2 linked regions of the Flammeovirga yaeyamensis genome follow. The protein of the gene in region 1 interacts with the protein of each later gene in a pairwise test. Links are inferred from orthologs where the notes say so. Each region holds a gene or a part of one and is shown in the gene's direction. Other genes may lie near its edges.

The links.
Region 2: the proteins of lpdA (region 1) and KMW28_RS06630 interact in binary tests that used the Escherichia coli proteins (3 or more experiments, as listed by UniProt). The link is inferred for Flammeovirga yaeyamensis from one-to-one orthologs.

What each region holds. Positions count from the first base shown.
Region 1 is NZ_CP076132.1:2,313,844-2,321,237, forward strand. Bases 2,426-5,249 are described here. They hold lpdA (dihydrolipoyl dehydrogenase), read left to right. Parts: upstream 2,426-3,052; coding sequence 3,053-4,447; downstream 4,448-5,249. Other genes in these bases: odhB (2-oxoglutarate dehydrogenase complex dihydrolipoyllysine-residue succinyltransferase), read left to right, coding at 2,426-2,927; KMW28_RS09000 (BamA/TamA family outer membrane protein), read left to right, coding at 4,881-5,249. In the rest of the region: KMW28_RS08980 (2-oxoglutarate dehydrogenase E1 component), read left to right, coding at 1-878; KMW28_RS08985 (GNAT family N-acetyltransferase), read left to right, coding at 909-1,346; more of odhB, read left to right, coding at 1,395-2,425; more of KMW28_RS09000, read left to right, coding at 5,250-6,134; KMW28_RS09005 (hypothetical protein), read right to left, coding at 6,213-7,394. UniProt on the Escherichia coli protein: Lipoamide dehydrogenase is a component of the glycine cleavage system as well as of the alpha-ketoacid dehydrogenase complexes.
Region 2 is NZ_CP076132.1:1,707,991-1,715,535, reverse strand. What follows is about bases 1,453-4,427. They hold KMW28_RS06630 (ATP-dependent helicase), read left to right. Parts: upstream 1,453-1,805; coding sequence 1,806-4,049; downstream 4,050-4,427. Other genes in these bases: KMW28_RS06625 (hypothetical protein), read left to right, coding at 4,165-4,427. Outside these bases: KMW28_RS06640 (M3 family metallopeptidase), read right to left, coding at 1-503; KMW28_RS06635 (YqgE/AlgH family protein), read right to left, coding at 594-1,097; more of KMW28_RS06625, read left to right, coding at 4,428-5,268; KMW28_RS06620 (YpdA family putative bacillithiol disulfide reductase), read left to right, coding at 5,270-6,253; KMW28_RS06615 (SDR family NAD(P)-dependent oxidoreductase), read left to right, coding at 6,253-6,966. UniProt on the Escherichia coli protein: A helicase with DNA-dependent ATPase activity. Unwinds DNA duplexes with 3'-5' polarity. Translocates on single-stranded DNA with 3'-5' polarity. Initiates unwinding more efficiently from a nicked substrate than double-stranded DNA.

The sequences.
Region 1 (7,394 bases):
ATAGTTCTCTGGATAACATTGGTAAACTTCAAGCACCTTTCTATATCTACAACTCTTTACTTTCGGAGTATGGTGTTCTTGGTTTTGAGTACGGTTATGCAATGGCTAACCCAAGTGCTTTAACAATTTGGGAAGCACAGTTTGGTGATTTCTCAAATGGTGCTCAAACAATGATCGACCAATTCATTACTTCAGGAGAAAGTAAGTGGGGTAGATCAAATGGTTTAATAATGTTACTTCCTCACGGCTATGAAGGTCAAGGACCTGAGCACTCGAATGCTCGTCCGGAAAGATACCTTCAGTTAGCTGCTGAATACAATATTGTATTGGGTAATTTTACTACTCCAGCCAACTTCTTCCATGCGATTAGAAGACAGTTAACTTGGGACTTTAGAAAGCCATTAATTGTCATGACTCCTAAGTCAATGCTTCGTCACCCTAAGTGTATTTCTCCTGTTGAGGACTTCACAAAAGGAAAATTTGAAGAAGTTTATGATGATGCTTCAATAAAAGATCCTAAAAAAGTAGAGAAAGTGTTACTTTGCACCGGGAAAATCTATTATGACCTTCTTGAGAAGCAAGAAAAGGAAAATAGACAGGATGTTGCAATTGTTCGTGTAGAACAATTACACCCATTCCCAGAAAAGAAAGTTAACGATATTCTTAGTAAATATTCGAAGCATACCTCGTTGAAATGGGTTCAAGAAGAACCTGTGAACATGGGTTATTGGACGTATATTTTGAGAGCCTACAGAAACGAAGAGCAATTGATTAAGATGAGATTAGTATCTCGTAAACCAAGTGCATCTCCTGCAACTGGCTTCCCTAAAGTTCATAAGAGGGAGACAGACAGAATCGTTACTGCAGCTTTCGAATAAGAAAGAACCTATTTAATTATAAAATTGATCATGAACATTATCAAAGAAGTAGCATTTGATTCTCCGGAATACCTTAAAGCAGTTGAATTACGTGATGAGGTTTTAAGAAAACCTTTAGGGTTAGAATTTTCTAAAGAGGAATTATCTGAAGAGTTCGATAGCCATCATTTTGTGGCAATGAACGATGAAGATGAGGTGGTTGCTTGCTTAGTTTTAAAACCAATCTCTCCTCAGGAAGTTAAAATGCGTCAGGTAGCCGTAAAGGATACACAAAGAGGAAAGAATCTAGGTTCTTTGATGGTGCAATTCTCTGAAGTATTCGCTATGGATAATGGATATGAACTGTTGACAGTTCATGCTAGAGAAGTAGCAAAAGGATTCTATGAAAAATTAGAATATACTGTAGAAGGTGATCAATTTGAAGAAGTGGGAATACCTCACTTCAAGTTTATCAAAAAATTAGTCTAGAACTATCGTGATGGGGGATATTCCTCCATCACCCAAAATAATAAAACTATGAGCTTACAAATGACCGTTCCAGCTGTCGGTGAATCGATCACTGAAGTAACCGTTGCAAAATGGTTGGTAGAAGACGGCGACACTGTAGAACTAGATGATGTTCTATGTGAACTAGAATCAGACAAAGCAACTTTCGAATTAGTAGCAGAAGCAGATGGCGTCATCAAGATCGCTGATACTGCACAAGAAGATGCTGTTTTAGAGATTGGTGCATTACTTTGTACTATTGAGGAAGGTGAAGGTGCTCCAAAAGCTGCTGCAGCTGCAGAAGCGGCTCCTGCTTCAACAGATGCTCCAAAAGCAACTGGCGAAGTATTGGATATGGTAGTACCTACAGTGGGTGAGTCTATTTCAGAAGTAACTATTGCGACTTGGGCAAAAGAAGATGGCGATTTTGTAGAATTGGATGATCTTCTTTGTGAAATCGAGTCAGACAAAGCAACTTTTGAATTAACAGCTGAAGGACAAGGTATTCTAAGAGTTATTGCTCAAGAGGGTGATACATTAGAAATCGGTGCTCCAATTTGTAAGATTGAAATTATGGAAGGTACTGCTCCTTCTGAGGCTTCATCAGAAGCGGCTCCTGCAGCAGCAGCTCCAACAGCAGCTGTATCTGGAAACGATACCTATGCAACAGGTCATGCATCGCCAGCAGCAGCGAAAATTTTAGCAGAAAAAGGGATCGATCCTTCAACAGTTAAAGGAACTGGCGTTGATGGTCGTATCACTAAAGAGGATGCTGAGAAAGCACAAAAATCAGCTCCTGCTCCTAAGAAAGCAGCGGCATCGAAAGAAGCAGCTCCAGCAGCACCAACTGCTGCTCCAGGCGAAAGAGTTCAAAGAAGAGAGAAAATGACTGCTCTTCGTAAGACAGTTTCTCGTCGTTTAGTTTCTGTGAAGAACGAAACGGCAATGTTGACTACATTCAATGAAGTCGACATGAAACCTGTAATGGATCTTCGTAAGAAGTACAAGGAGATGTTTAAGGACAAGCACGAAATCGGATTAGGTTTTATGTCGTTCTTTACAAAAGCAGTAACTGTAGCACTTAAAGAGTGGCCTGCAGTAAATGCATACATTGATGGTAATGAGTTAGTATATAACGATTACTGTGATGTCTCGATTGCCGTATCAGCACCTAAAGGTCTTGTAGTTCCTGTCATTAGAAATGCAGAGTCTTTAAGTCTTGCAAATATTGAAAAAGAGGTAAGACGTTTAGCGTTAAAAGCTAGAGATAACAAATTGACAATTCCAGAAATGGAAGGAGGTACATTTACTATTACAAATGGTGGTGTATTTGGTTCGATGTTATCAACGCCAATCATCAACGCTCCTCAATCAGCTATTTTGGGTATGCACAACATTGTGGAACGTCCAGTAGCAATCAACGGAGAAGTTCACATTCGTCCAATCATGTATGTGGCATTATCATATGATCACAGAATTATTGATGGTCGTGAGTCTGTTAGCTTCTTGAAGAGAGTCAAAGAGTTATTAGAAGATCCAATTAGACTATTATTGGATGTTTAATCAATAGACATTTTATCAAAAGGACTACACATTGTTGTAGTCCTCTCTTAAATTTTACACAACAAACATTTGAATCTTCTTAGCTTACTATTAAGATTCTTAAAAATACCTTTTATAGGAAAGTTATGACATACGACTTAACAGTTATCGGTTCCGGTCCTGGCGGTTATATTGCTGCAATTAGAGCAGCCCAATTAGGAATGAAAGTAGCGTTAATTGAAAAATACAATACTTTAGGAGGAACATGTTTAAATGTTGGATGTATTCCATCAAAAGCGCTTTTAGATTCGTCTGAATTGTATCATCAAGCTGTTCACCGTTTTGCTGATCATGGTCTTGAAGTAGAGACACCAAAGATTGATTTTGGTAAAATGATCGCTCGAAAAGGTGAGGTAGTAAAGCAAACTACAGATGGTATCGGCTTTTTGATGAAAAAAAATAAAATTGAGGTTTACCAAGGTTTCGGTTCTTTTGTTGATAAGAACACAATCAAAATCGATGGTGAAGAATCAAAAGTAATCAACTCAAAAAAGACAATTATTGCTACAGGTTCTAAGCCAGTGATGTTACCATTTATCGAATTCGATAAGAAGAGAGTGATTACTTCTACAGAAGCTTTAGAGCTAAAAGAAATTCCTAAGCACCTTATCGTGATCGGTGGTGGTGTAATTGGTCTTGAATTAGGTTCTGTATATGCTCGTTTAGGCGCTGAAGTAACAGTAGTTGAATACGCAGATTCTCTTATCCCAACTATGGATGTAGCCATGGGTAAAGAAATGCAAAGAGTATTAAAGAAAGAAGGATTCAAATTTAACTTAAAAACTAAAGTTGAATCTGTAAAAGTGGAAGGTGAAGAAGTAGTTGTGAAAGCTACGGATAAGAAAGGCAAAGAAGTAGAAATTAAAGGTGATTATTGCTTAGTTTCTATTGGTCGTCGTCCTTACACTGATAAATTAAACTTTGAAGAAATCGGTGGTAAACTTGATGCGAAAGGTAGAATTGAAGTAAATGAAAACCTTGAGACTGCTGTAGAAGGAATCTATGCAATCGGTGATGTGATCAAAGGAGCAATGTTGGCTCACAAAGCTGAAGAAGAAGGTGTATTCGTAGCAGAACACATCAATGGTCAAAAACCACATATCAATTATAAATTGATTCCAGGTGTTGTATACACATGGCCTGAGGTAGCTTCTGTAGGTTATACAGAGCAAGAATTGAAAGAATCAAAGAGAGCTTATAAAGCGGGTTCATTCCCATTCAGAGCATCAGGTAGAGCAAGAGCATCTATGGATATCGATGGATTGGTAAAAGTACTTGCTGATAAGGAAACGGACGAAATCTTAGGTATGCACATCATCGGACCACGTGCTGCAGATATGATTTCTGAAGGGGTTGTTGCAATGGAATACAGAGCGTCTGCAGAAGATATTTCTAGAATGTCTCATGCTCACCCTACTTATTCTGAGGCTATCAAGGAAGCTTGTTTAGCAGCTACAGGAGATAGAGCATTAAATATGTAATTATCAAACGAAGAATATATCTGATCTATTCAGACAAAAGGTCGCCATTTGGCGGCCTTTTTTTATGTCTCACTTTTTCTCGTTCATAGAATTTCATTCAATGTCATAAACATAAATTGAATGAAAGAATATTAAAATATCTAATTCAGGTTGTTTGAGTAGCCAATAAATATACTTTTGATAGAATAGAATGTTGAATATGACCTATATTAATTCAAAAAGGTTAAATAAAATCAGTGTTATTTTCTTTTTGGTCAAAAACAATTTTTTGATGTGAAGGAAATGACAAAATAGATAAAAGAGGAAATTTTTAAATGTTAAAAGCTAAAAACAACCTTACTATCTCACTAAATGTAATCATTAATTCAACACTCTGTCAGGTGTTTTATAACACTCCAAATTTACTTAATTACAATTAACTACTTGATCGAAAATGAGAAGAGTAACTACAACGATCTTACTAAGTTTATTATCGTTTTGTGTTTTAGCAAATGGTATTAACGACAATGAAACGAAAAAAGAAAAGAAAAAGGATGAGGAAGTGAAGCAGGGGCAATTGTACATGGCACCATTGCCTGTATTAGCATCAAACCCAGCTTTTGGATTTATTTATGGATTTGCTGCATCAGGTGGTATGTTCTTGGGAGATCCTAGTACTACGAAAATGTCAAGTGCTTTAGTTACGGCGACATATTCTACTAAAAAACAATTGATGTTCACCATTAAATCAAATGCTTATTCAGCAAATAATGAGTGGTTCTTCCAAGGTGACTGGAGATTATTTTATTCTTCACAGCCTACATATGGTTTAGGTACAGGTCCTCAATCAGATATCTTAGTAACTGAAGATGGAGGTTTCAAATTAGGTGATTATAAAGATGGTGTTCATGAAGGAGAACTAATGGAATTTGATCTTGTAAGATTCCATCAAACAGCCTTAAAGCAAATTAAACCAAATGTATATTTAGGTTTAGGATACCACTTGGATATGTATTCTAATATTAATGATCAATTACTTGATTTGGAAAGCGATCCTCAAGTAATCACAAACCATTATGCTTATAGCCAAATTCATGGTTTTGATCACGAAGGTTATACAACATCAGGTGTGTCATTAAACGCGGTTTATGATAGTAGAGATAATGTAGCAAACCCTTACACAGGTCGTTTCCTTAATGCACAGTTTAGATATATGCCTACTTGGTTAGGTAGTGATCAGACGGCTTCAACATTATGGTTGGAATATAGAGACTACTTCAGTCTTTCTAAAAAGAACCCAAGAAATGTATTGGCAATTTGGACGTATGGTAACTTCCATACATCAGGTAACTTACCCTATATGGCATTGCCATCTTTAGGATGGGATCAAATGGGACGTTCCGGTAGAGCATTCCCTCAAGGTCGTTTTAGAGGTAATGATATTTTCTATTCTGAGATCGAATGGAGAATTCCAGTGCCAATCATTCAAAGAAATAAAGATTTGTTAGGAGCAGTAGTTTTTGCTAACTGTACAACAGTATCGTCACACGATTTGAACGTACAATTATTTGATCATTTAAAAGCAGCAGTCGGTGTGGGTGCTAGAGTAATGATTAATAAGAGATCAAGAACCAACTTAGCATTAGATTATGGTTGGGGTTCAGATGGTGCAGGAGCGTTTTACTTGAGCTTAAACGAATACTTCTAACCAAGAGAATACTTAAGCAAAGATGTTAGATTTCTAAAAACGATAAACCCCGATAGTTTTACTACCGGGGTTTTGTTCTTATAGACTTTTGATCTCTTTTAATGTTACAATAACAGGTTCATTGCCAAATCTATTTTCATCTTCTCTTTTCTTGAAACCGTTAAACCAAATCCATTTATTATCCTTTTTAAATATGCCAGCAATTGACTTATAAGGCTGATCTGATTCATGTATTACGGCATGTCCTATTAATGGATCAGGTAGTAGTTTTTCATCTACTTTAACAATACCAATTTGAATTTTTGCCTCAATTTTTTCGGAAAATAAATTAAACAATAAAACTTCAATGCCATCAAATTTATACAGACCATTCAAAGTGATTTCATTGATGTCTTTCATATATATCTTTTCAATTTTTAAAGGTGTATCTTCTTTAAAAAAATAATCTGCTGAAAAACTTACAATAGCATCAGCTAATTGAGGATTACTTACAAATAGATTCTCATTTTTTATAAATTCATTTGTATTAACATCATTATAATATTGATCATAATCTTTAAAATCAGTACTCTCAAATAATTGTGTAATTAACTTTTTCTTATCCTCAAAGAGCAAATTATCATTTTCAGTTTCTATATTATACTCTTGTAATTTTTCAGTATACCATTTGCTATCATATAATTTTATTACCTTCTCGAAACCTTTATAGATTTCATCAGAAGAACCATCTAGAATTCGTCTAAGCCAGAAACCACTTGCTACTTGTGGACTATAATAAGTGTTTGATCGTTTTTCTGGTCCTAATGGATGTTCATATCCTTTGATATTAGAATAATACTCTTGTAAATAATCAGAAGCTTTTACATTCTTATCTACTGTAAAATGATAATATTCTTGTGCTTGTATAATGGGCGAAAACCTTTGAATAGATAAATATGACTCGACACTTAGTCTAAAGTATCTTTTCATGGTTAAATGATAGATTTCTTGATAAGTAAACTGATCTAATAGATCATTAGGGTTTGGAATTAAATTGGAGTGTATCCACTTTATAGGCTCTGGGTTTACAGTGGTAAATGGAAGCTCTTTATTAGGTTGTTGTATATTAGTTCCTAAAAAATTATGTGTCCATTCATTATAATATCTTTCATTTTCCGATTGATATTTAAAACACTCCACAGCCTTAAGATATCTTAGAATCCCTTTATAAAAATCAGAGTGTCGTAATAAGTTATTATGTCCTTGATAATAAGTAGTTAG
Region 2 (7,545 bases), 610 kb from region 1 along the record:
AGCGATAACTTAGAAAGTTCAAGATCAACTTCTCTTAATTGACCTTTTAGCTCTTCGTTTAATTCTGCTCCATTGAGTGCAAAGTCACTGTAAGTCTTCTCTAACAGTTTCGCATCTTCAATATCAAGACCCAAGGTATCTTTTTGATTATAAATTGATTTTACTTTTTCAAAAATCCCTTGGTTTAGTAATATATCGTTTCTAAGTCCACTTAATTTAGGTGATACTTCTTGCGCTATTTTTTGAATTTCATCATTCGTTTCTGCTGAATTCAAATTAAAAAATATGCTGCTTATCTGCCCCAATAAATCAGAACAATGCTCTAAATCTACTATAACACTTTTAAATGTAGGTTCTTCAGAAGACGTTTCAATCTTCTTGATATTTTCCTTGGCTAATGAGATTGCATGATCAAATGCAGGGATAAAATGTTCTTCTTTGATTAATGAAAACGGTGCTGTTCCATCAACAGTTTTAAAAGGTGCTAATAAAGGATTTTGCATCTTTGGTATATATATTATTTGCTTATAAACACGTATAGCCTTCCACACAAGGCGAAAGGCTATACAATATCGTAATCTTAATCTTATTTTCTAATTCATTCGAATATTCTTTGCAGCATTTGCGAAAACTTTATATTTCCCTCCCATTTCTGTGAGTACATGTTTCCACAAATCGTCTACAGGATAATCTAAAATCTCAGAAAGTCTCATGTTAGAAACCATCCAACTGTCCTCTTTCAATTCAGAACGAAGTTGAAACTCATCCCAACCTGCATATCCCATAAAGAATCTACAGTTATTGTTGTTCAAAAGTCCTTTATTGTTCAGTACTTGAATCTCGTTGTAATTACCTCCCCAATACAAACCATCTTTTAAAGGAATGGCATTGGTGACATCTTTAAATTTATGAATATAATGTAATGTATCCTGTTCTACAGGTCCTCCTACATAAATAGGTGAATCTATGGACAAACGGTTTTCCACTTCTTCGATAGTCACTAAAGATGGCTTGTTTAAAATCAGGCCGAATGAACCCGTATTTTCATTATGTTCACACATGATGATTACCGATCGTGAAAAATTACGATCTTTCATAAAGGGCTCTGATATTAACAAGTCACCACTTTCTATAGGGCGGGTTCCAAAGTTGATAGTAAAATCCATAGCAGAAGGGAATTAAATACATTTTCAATGCATGTTCAAGTTATTTGAATTGATATGATGCTAATTACTTGATAGATCATGCTCAAAATTACTGGTTGTATATCACTATAAATTACCAATTGATACTTTTGTTTACAAAAATCTAAAAAGTCTTAAAATTTCATGATTTTAATTTCTAAAATTCATTCAGAAATGCAAAAAGAAACAGTAGTAATTTCTAAATTTTACAGACAATTCTTAGAATATTACAATAATTAAGCATTTTCATTGGTTTGTGGGCTTTATTTAAAAAAACACATCAAATTTATTGAAGCAACTACTTACTATCCTCTTTATAGAAATTATGTTTTCCGATCTATTTACATCATTTACTTCTTCCTTCCCGGAGAGGAATATCATTCCTCCCTTAAGAGGACGGATTGTTCACCCTTAAGAGGAATAGAGCTCCTCCCTTAAGAGGAAACATTGTCCTCCCTTATCTAATTGATAAACAACACTACAACTGAGTTTTTACCATCTATCCTTCTTTACATCAGCTTGCGTTATGCGTAAAAATTTATCGACAATAATTCAAAATGTATAAAAAAGTAACAAAATTGATTGTAAATTAGCAGATCAATTGCAGGATAGATTTATATAATGGATTATTTAGAAGGATTAAACCCACCTCAGCGTGAAGCTGTAGTGACTATGGATGGCCCAATGATGATCATTGCCGGTGCAGGATCAGGAAAAACAAGGGTATTAACCTATAAAATTGCTCACTTGATTGCCAACGGAGTAGAACCGTTCAATATTCTTTCTCTAACCTTTACCAATAAGGCATCAAGAGAAATGAAGGAACGTATTGTCGATGCTGTAGGCGATGATGCTAAGAATTTATGGATGGGTACTTTCCACTCCGTGTTTGCTAGAATTCTTCGTTTTGAAGCGGAGAAAATCGGTTATCAATCCAACTTTACTATTTATGATTCTGAAGATGCTAAATCAGTGATCAAAGGAGTAGTAAAAGATTTCCGTCTAGACGATAAATTATATAAACCAAGTGTAGTTTTATCTAGAATCTCCTCGGCAAAAAACAATTTGATATCTTGGAGAGCTTACGAACAAAATAACGACTTACGTTTAGAAGACGAAGCTTCTGGAAGAGCTAAAATTGCGGAGATTTATAAAGAATATGCTATTCGTTGTTTCAGAGCAAATGCGATGGATTTCGACGACCTCCTTTTTAATACATCCGTTTTATTCCAACAACATTTAGATGTCTTAAACAAATATCAAAGTAAATTTAAATATGTGCTTATTGATGAGTTTCAAGACACCAACGTCACCCAATATTTTATCACCAGAAAATTGGCGGCAAGAAACCGTAACATCTGTGTGGTAGGCGATGACGCACAATCTATCTATGCATTTAGAGGGGCAAACATCCAAAACATCCTCAACTTTAAGACCGATTACCCGGAATTAAAGGTGATCAAATTGGAGCAGAATTACCGTTCTACACAAACCATTGTAGAAGCAGCCAACTCTGTTATTGCACACAATAAGAATCAATTAGAAAAAAATACATTTACTCAAAATGCTATTGGCGAACGTATCGAAGTATTCCGTACGCCAACAGATTTAGAGGAAGCACGTGGAGTGGCACAAAGTATACAGCAAGCGATGATTAAGGATCATATTCCTGCTTCTGATATCGCCATTCTTTATCGAACGAACTCTCAGTCAAGAGCTCTAGAGGAAGCTTTGGTAAAGTTATCTATTAAAGCTCAAATCTTTGGTGGACTTTCTTTCTATCAGAGAAAGGAAATTAAGGATATGATCGCTTACTTGAAGTTTGTGACCAACCCAAAAGACGAAGAAGCTTTTAAAAGGATCATCAACTACCCTAAAAGAGGAATTGGACCGACAACGGTAAACAACCTTTTTGTAAAAGCGGCAGAGAACAAAATGGGCATTTGGGATATCGTTGCCAATGTCAGAAAGTTCTTTGGAGGTCGTGTGGCGACACAAGTGGAGAACTTTGCCAATATGATTAAGGTCTTCCAAATGCAATCAGAACAAAAGAATGCTTTCGAGACCGCATCATTTATTGCCAAAAACTCTGGTATTCTAAGAGAGTTATACGACGACAAAACGCCTGAAGGTAAAAACCGATACGACAACTTACAGGAACTTCTAAACGGTATACAAGGATTTACTGATGATCCCGAAAAAGAAGATAAGAGTCTAACAACTTATTTAGAAGAAATCTCTTTGATCACCACTCAAGATAAAGAAGATGTTTCAGATGCCATCACCTTAATGACCATCCACATGTCGAAAGGTTTGGAGTTTGATTACGTCTACCTTGTTGGTATGGAAGAGAATCTTTTCCCTTCTCAAATGATGTTGGAGACAAGAGAAGACCTGGAAGAAGAAAGACGTTTATTCTATGTGGCAATTACTCGTGCCAAGCAGCGTCTGTACATGTCTTATGCCTTGCAACGTTACCGTTTTGGTAAAACCATTATGTGTGACCCAAGTAGATTTATAGACGAAATTGCTCCTCAATACATTAGTATGAGAAGAAGCAGTATTTCGGAAGACTTAGGTCCTGGTAGCACACCTGGCTTTTCTAACTTTAGATCTTTAAGACAACAACCTTCCAACTTTATCAGAAAGGCGGTGAAGCCAAAGGATGATCGTCCTTTCCACCCATCAAATACTGATAATCTTACTATTGGACAAACAGTAAGACATACAAAGTTTGGCGATGGTAAAGTAGAAAAAATCTCGGATGAAGGTTTAGACAGAAGAGCGATCATCAATTTCGAAGAGGTGGGTAAAAAGACCTTAATCCTTACTTTCGCTAAGTTGATGATCCTAGAAGATGAATAATCATTTATTTCATATAGTATATTACTTGATTTAAATAATTGTATATTTATGTCAAGACAAGGTCCCACACTTTGATGTGGGATTTTTGTACTATAAAACTACCGAACGTAAATACATGAAAGCCTTTATATATATATTCCTCTTACAAGGAATCACTTTTTCCCTTTTTGGTCAAGACATCAAACCCCCTCCCTATTTTTTAGAATTTATAGAGGAAAACCCTACTAAGTTTCACCTTACTTATAACGATAATTCAGGTAAAGTAATAAAATGGCGTGATAACGAACTGTCTACTGTTGGAGGATTAGTCTATTGGCTTTATGTTCTTGAATATACAAGACAGGTAAGCAATGGTACTGTAAAACCAAATGAAAGAGTTCCTTTGTCTGAAATTCAAAAATTCGATGCTAGCTCGAATAAAATGAAATTCTTTCATGACTATCTGCATTACAAAAATAAATTACTTAGAGAAAAGGTTAGGCTAAGTGAAATAGCCAGTGGTTTAATTCATTTCACCACAGATGCCAATGGAGATTATTTGATGAGTCGCCTAGGTATGGATTCGGTGCAAAGAGCCGTTGGTACCTTCCATATGCACAATACCACTACTCTATTTCCTATATCAAGTGCTATGATTCATGTTCACAATCCTTTCCAAGAAGATGAAAAGGAATTTATCCATAGAATCAAGAACGAAAACTTGGGTGAATTTAGAGAGCAAGTATATCAACTCTATGATAGTTTAAATAATGATTCGCTTGGCGTCCTCAAGGACTCGTTTGTTTTTGATTCTGAAAAACACAAGACTTATGCAGCTTTATTAACCGGTCACATGCCTATGGGTATTGTATCCGATTTTAATATCTTGATACAAAATATCAATAACCGTTCGAACGAAGTTTTCTGGAAAGAGAAAATGAAAGAAGAATGGATAAAAGTAGTGGAAAAACCATTAATGGAAGATCCGACAATGGCAAAGCATTATAAACATTGCGGTAGATTGGTATACTCTACGGTAAACTCAGTATCTATTTCATTGTACGGTACTTTTAAAAATGGTAGAACAGCACAACTCACTGCTACATTTGAAGATTTAACTGAAACAGAACATATAGACTTGGCTTTATCAATAAACGACTTTGGTTTCTCTATGATTGAAAATAGAGAATATCTACAGAAAGTAATTGATAAAATCAGCCTTATTCGTCTAAAGAAATAATATGATCTACGACAACATTATTGTAGGTGGCGGTCCTATTGGATTAGCCTGTGGTATTGAAGCAGAAAAAAAAGGATTGTCCTACCTTATTTTAGAAAAGGGGTGTTTGGTCAACTCCTTGTATCACTACCCTGTGAATATGACTTTTTTCTCGACATCCGAAAAATTAGAAATTGGTAATGCTCCTTTCGTTTCCCATAATCACAGACCGGTAAGAAGAGAAGCCCTAGAGTACTACAGAAGAGTACAAACCACTTGGGATCTCAATATTCACCTTTTTGAAAAAGTATTGAATGTTGATAAGTCATTTAACGAAGAAGAGGTCTATAAAATAAAAACATCAAAAGGCGAATATCTAGCGAAAACGGTCACAATCGCTACCGGATTTTATGATATCCCTAACTTAATGCATGTTCCAGGCGAAGATCTACCTAAAGTAAAACATTATTACGACGATCCTCACCTCTACTCTTTTACAGATGTTGCGGTTATTGGTGGTGCGAATTCGGCCATTGATGCAGCCCTTGAAACGTATCGAAAGGGAGCAAATGTTACTTTAATAATAAGGGAAGAGGAAATTAACGATAGAGTAAAATATTGGGTAAAACCAGATATTGAGAACAGAATCAAAGAAGGGAGTATTAAAGTATTCTTCCAACATGAGGTAAAAGAGGTTACTCCTACTGAGATTATTATAGAAGATATGAACTCAAAGGAATTGACTCGTCTATCGAATGACTTTGTTTTGGCCATGACAGGTTATCAGCCTGATTTTGACTTTTTACAGCGTATCGGGATTACCTTATCAGATGACCATATCAAAGCCCCTGAATACAATACCAATACACACGAGAGCAATCAAGAAGGCATTTACCTTGCAGGAGTAGTTTGCGGAGGAATGAAAACAAATTCTTGGTTTATCGAGAACTCGAGAGTTCACGCAGAAATGATATACGAAAACATCCATCTTAAACTAAAGAAATAATGAGTAGTAATATTTTTATTACAGGTACTAGCAAAGGCCTTGGAAGTGGTTTTGCAGAGTATTACTTAGAAAAAGGTGATCGAGTATTTGGGTTAAGCAGAAGTGCTGCCCCACAACTTGATACACAAGAGAACTATACACATACTTTATCTGATGTTTCTGATTTTGATCAGATAAAAGAAAATATTCAAAGCCTTCTTAGTGGAGTAGATCACTTACAAGTTGTGATTTTAAACGCTGGAATACTTGGAGAAATTAAAGGCATAACTGAAGCTTCCATTTCAGAAATGAAAGAAGTAATGGATATTAACCTTTGGGCTAACAAAATAATACTGGATACTTTATATGAAATGGGTATTGAGGTAAACCAAGTGGTTGTCATCTCTTCTGGTGCTTCTATCAATGGAAATAAAGGATGGTCAGGTTATTCTATTTCTAAAGCAGCTGTAAATATGTTAGTCAAATTATATGCTGCTGAGTACCCTTCTACACATTATACCGCTTTAGCTCCAGGATTAATTGATACTGGAATGCAAGATTATTTGTGTGAAGTTGTAGATCACGACAAGTTCCCAAGTATGCAACGTCTTAAAGAAGCGAGAGGAACAGATGTGATGCCTAAACCTAAAGAGGCGGCCAAAAGAATTGGAGATATTATTCCAGCACTATTAATGACGCCTAATGGATCGTACGAAGACGTTAGAAAGTTATAAACAGTAGTACTTTTTGATATAATTATTAAAAGTTGTTTCATCCATAAATGAAGCAACCTTATTTTTTGGACATAAAAAAAAGGCTCGTAAAACAAGCCTTCTTTTTCGCTATTTCTCATTGCTACTTTCTACTATGAGAGCAAAATTGGGAATCGAACCCATGCCTTGAACTATTCTTGGAATAATCACGCTCTGCCACTGAGCTATTTTTGCTTATAAGGGAGGATTAATTGGTTCTCCGTTTTGTTTGTTACACAATAATACAAAGATGAAAACAGCTTTTAAAGTGTTTAATGGACTCTAATTCTTAACAAATTCTAATAAGTTGAACTTTAGCATTTAAATTGCTAAAAACCAATAATTTGCAATCATTTAAATAACTTGTGAAAAATATTTAACTAATACAATAAAATCTTAAAACAAGTTCTTTTAAGGATTGCCATTAATTTTAAATAAAATCAGTTTTGCAAAAGCATTTATTATTCACTTAATTTTATAACAAATTTAAGATACAAATGTTAGTGCTAAGTGTTAGGAGCAATTAATAAGCACATTTAAAATAAGTTTTGTTAAATACTA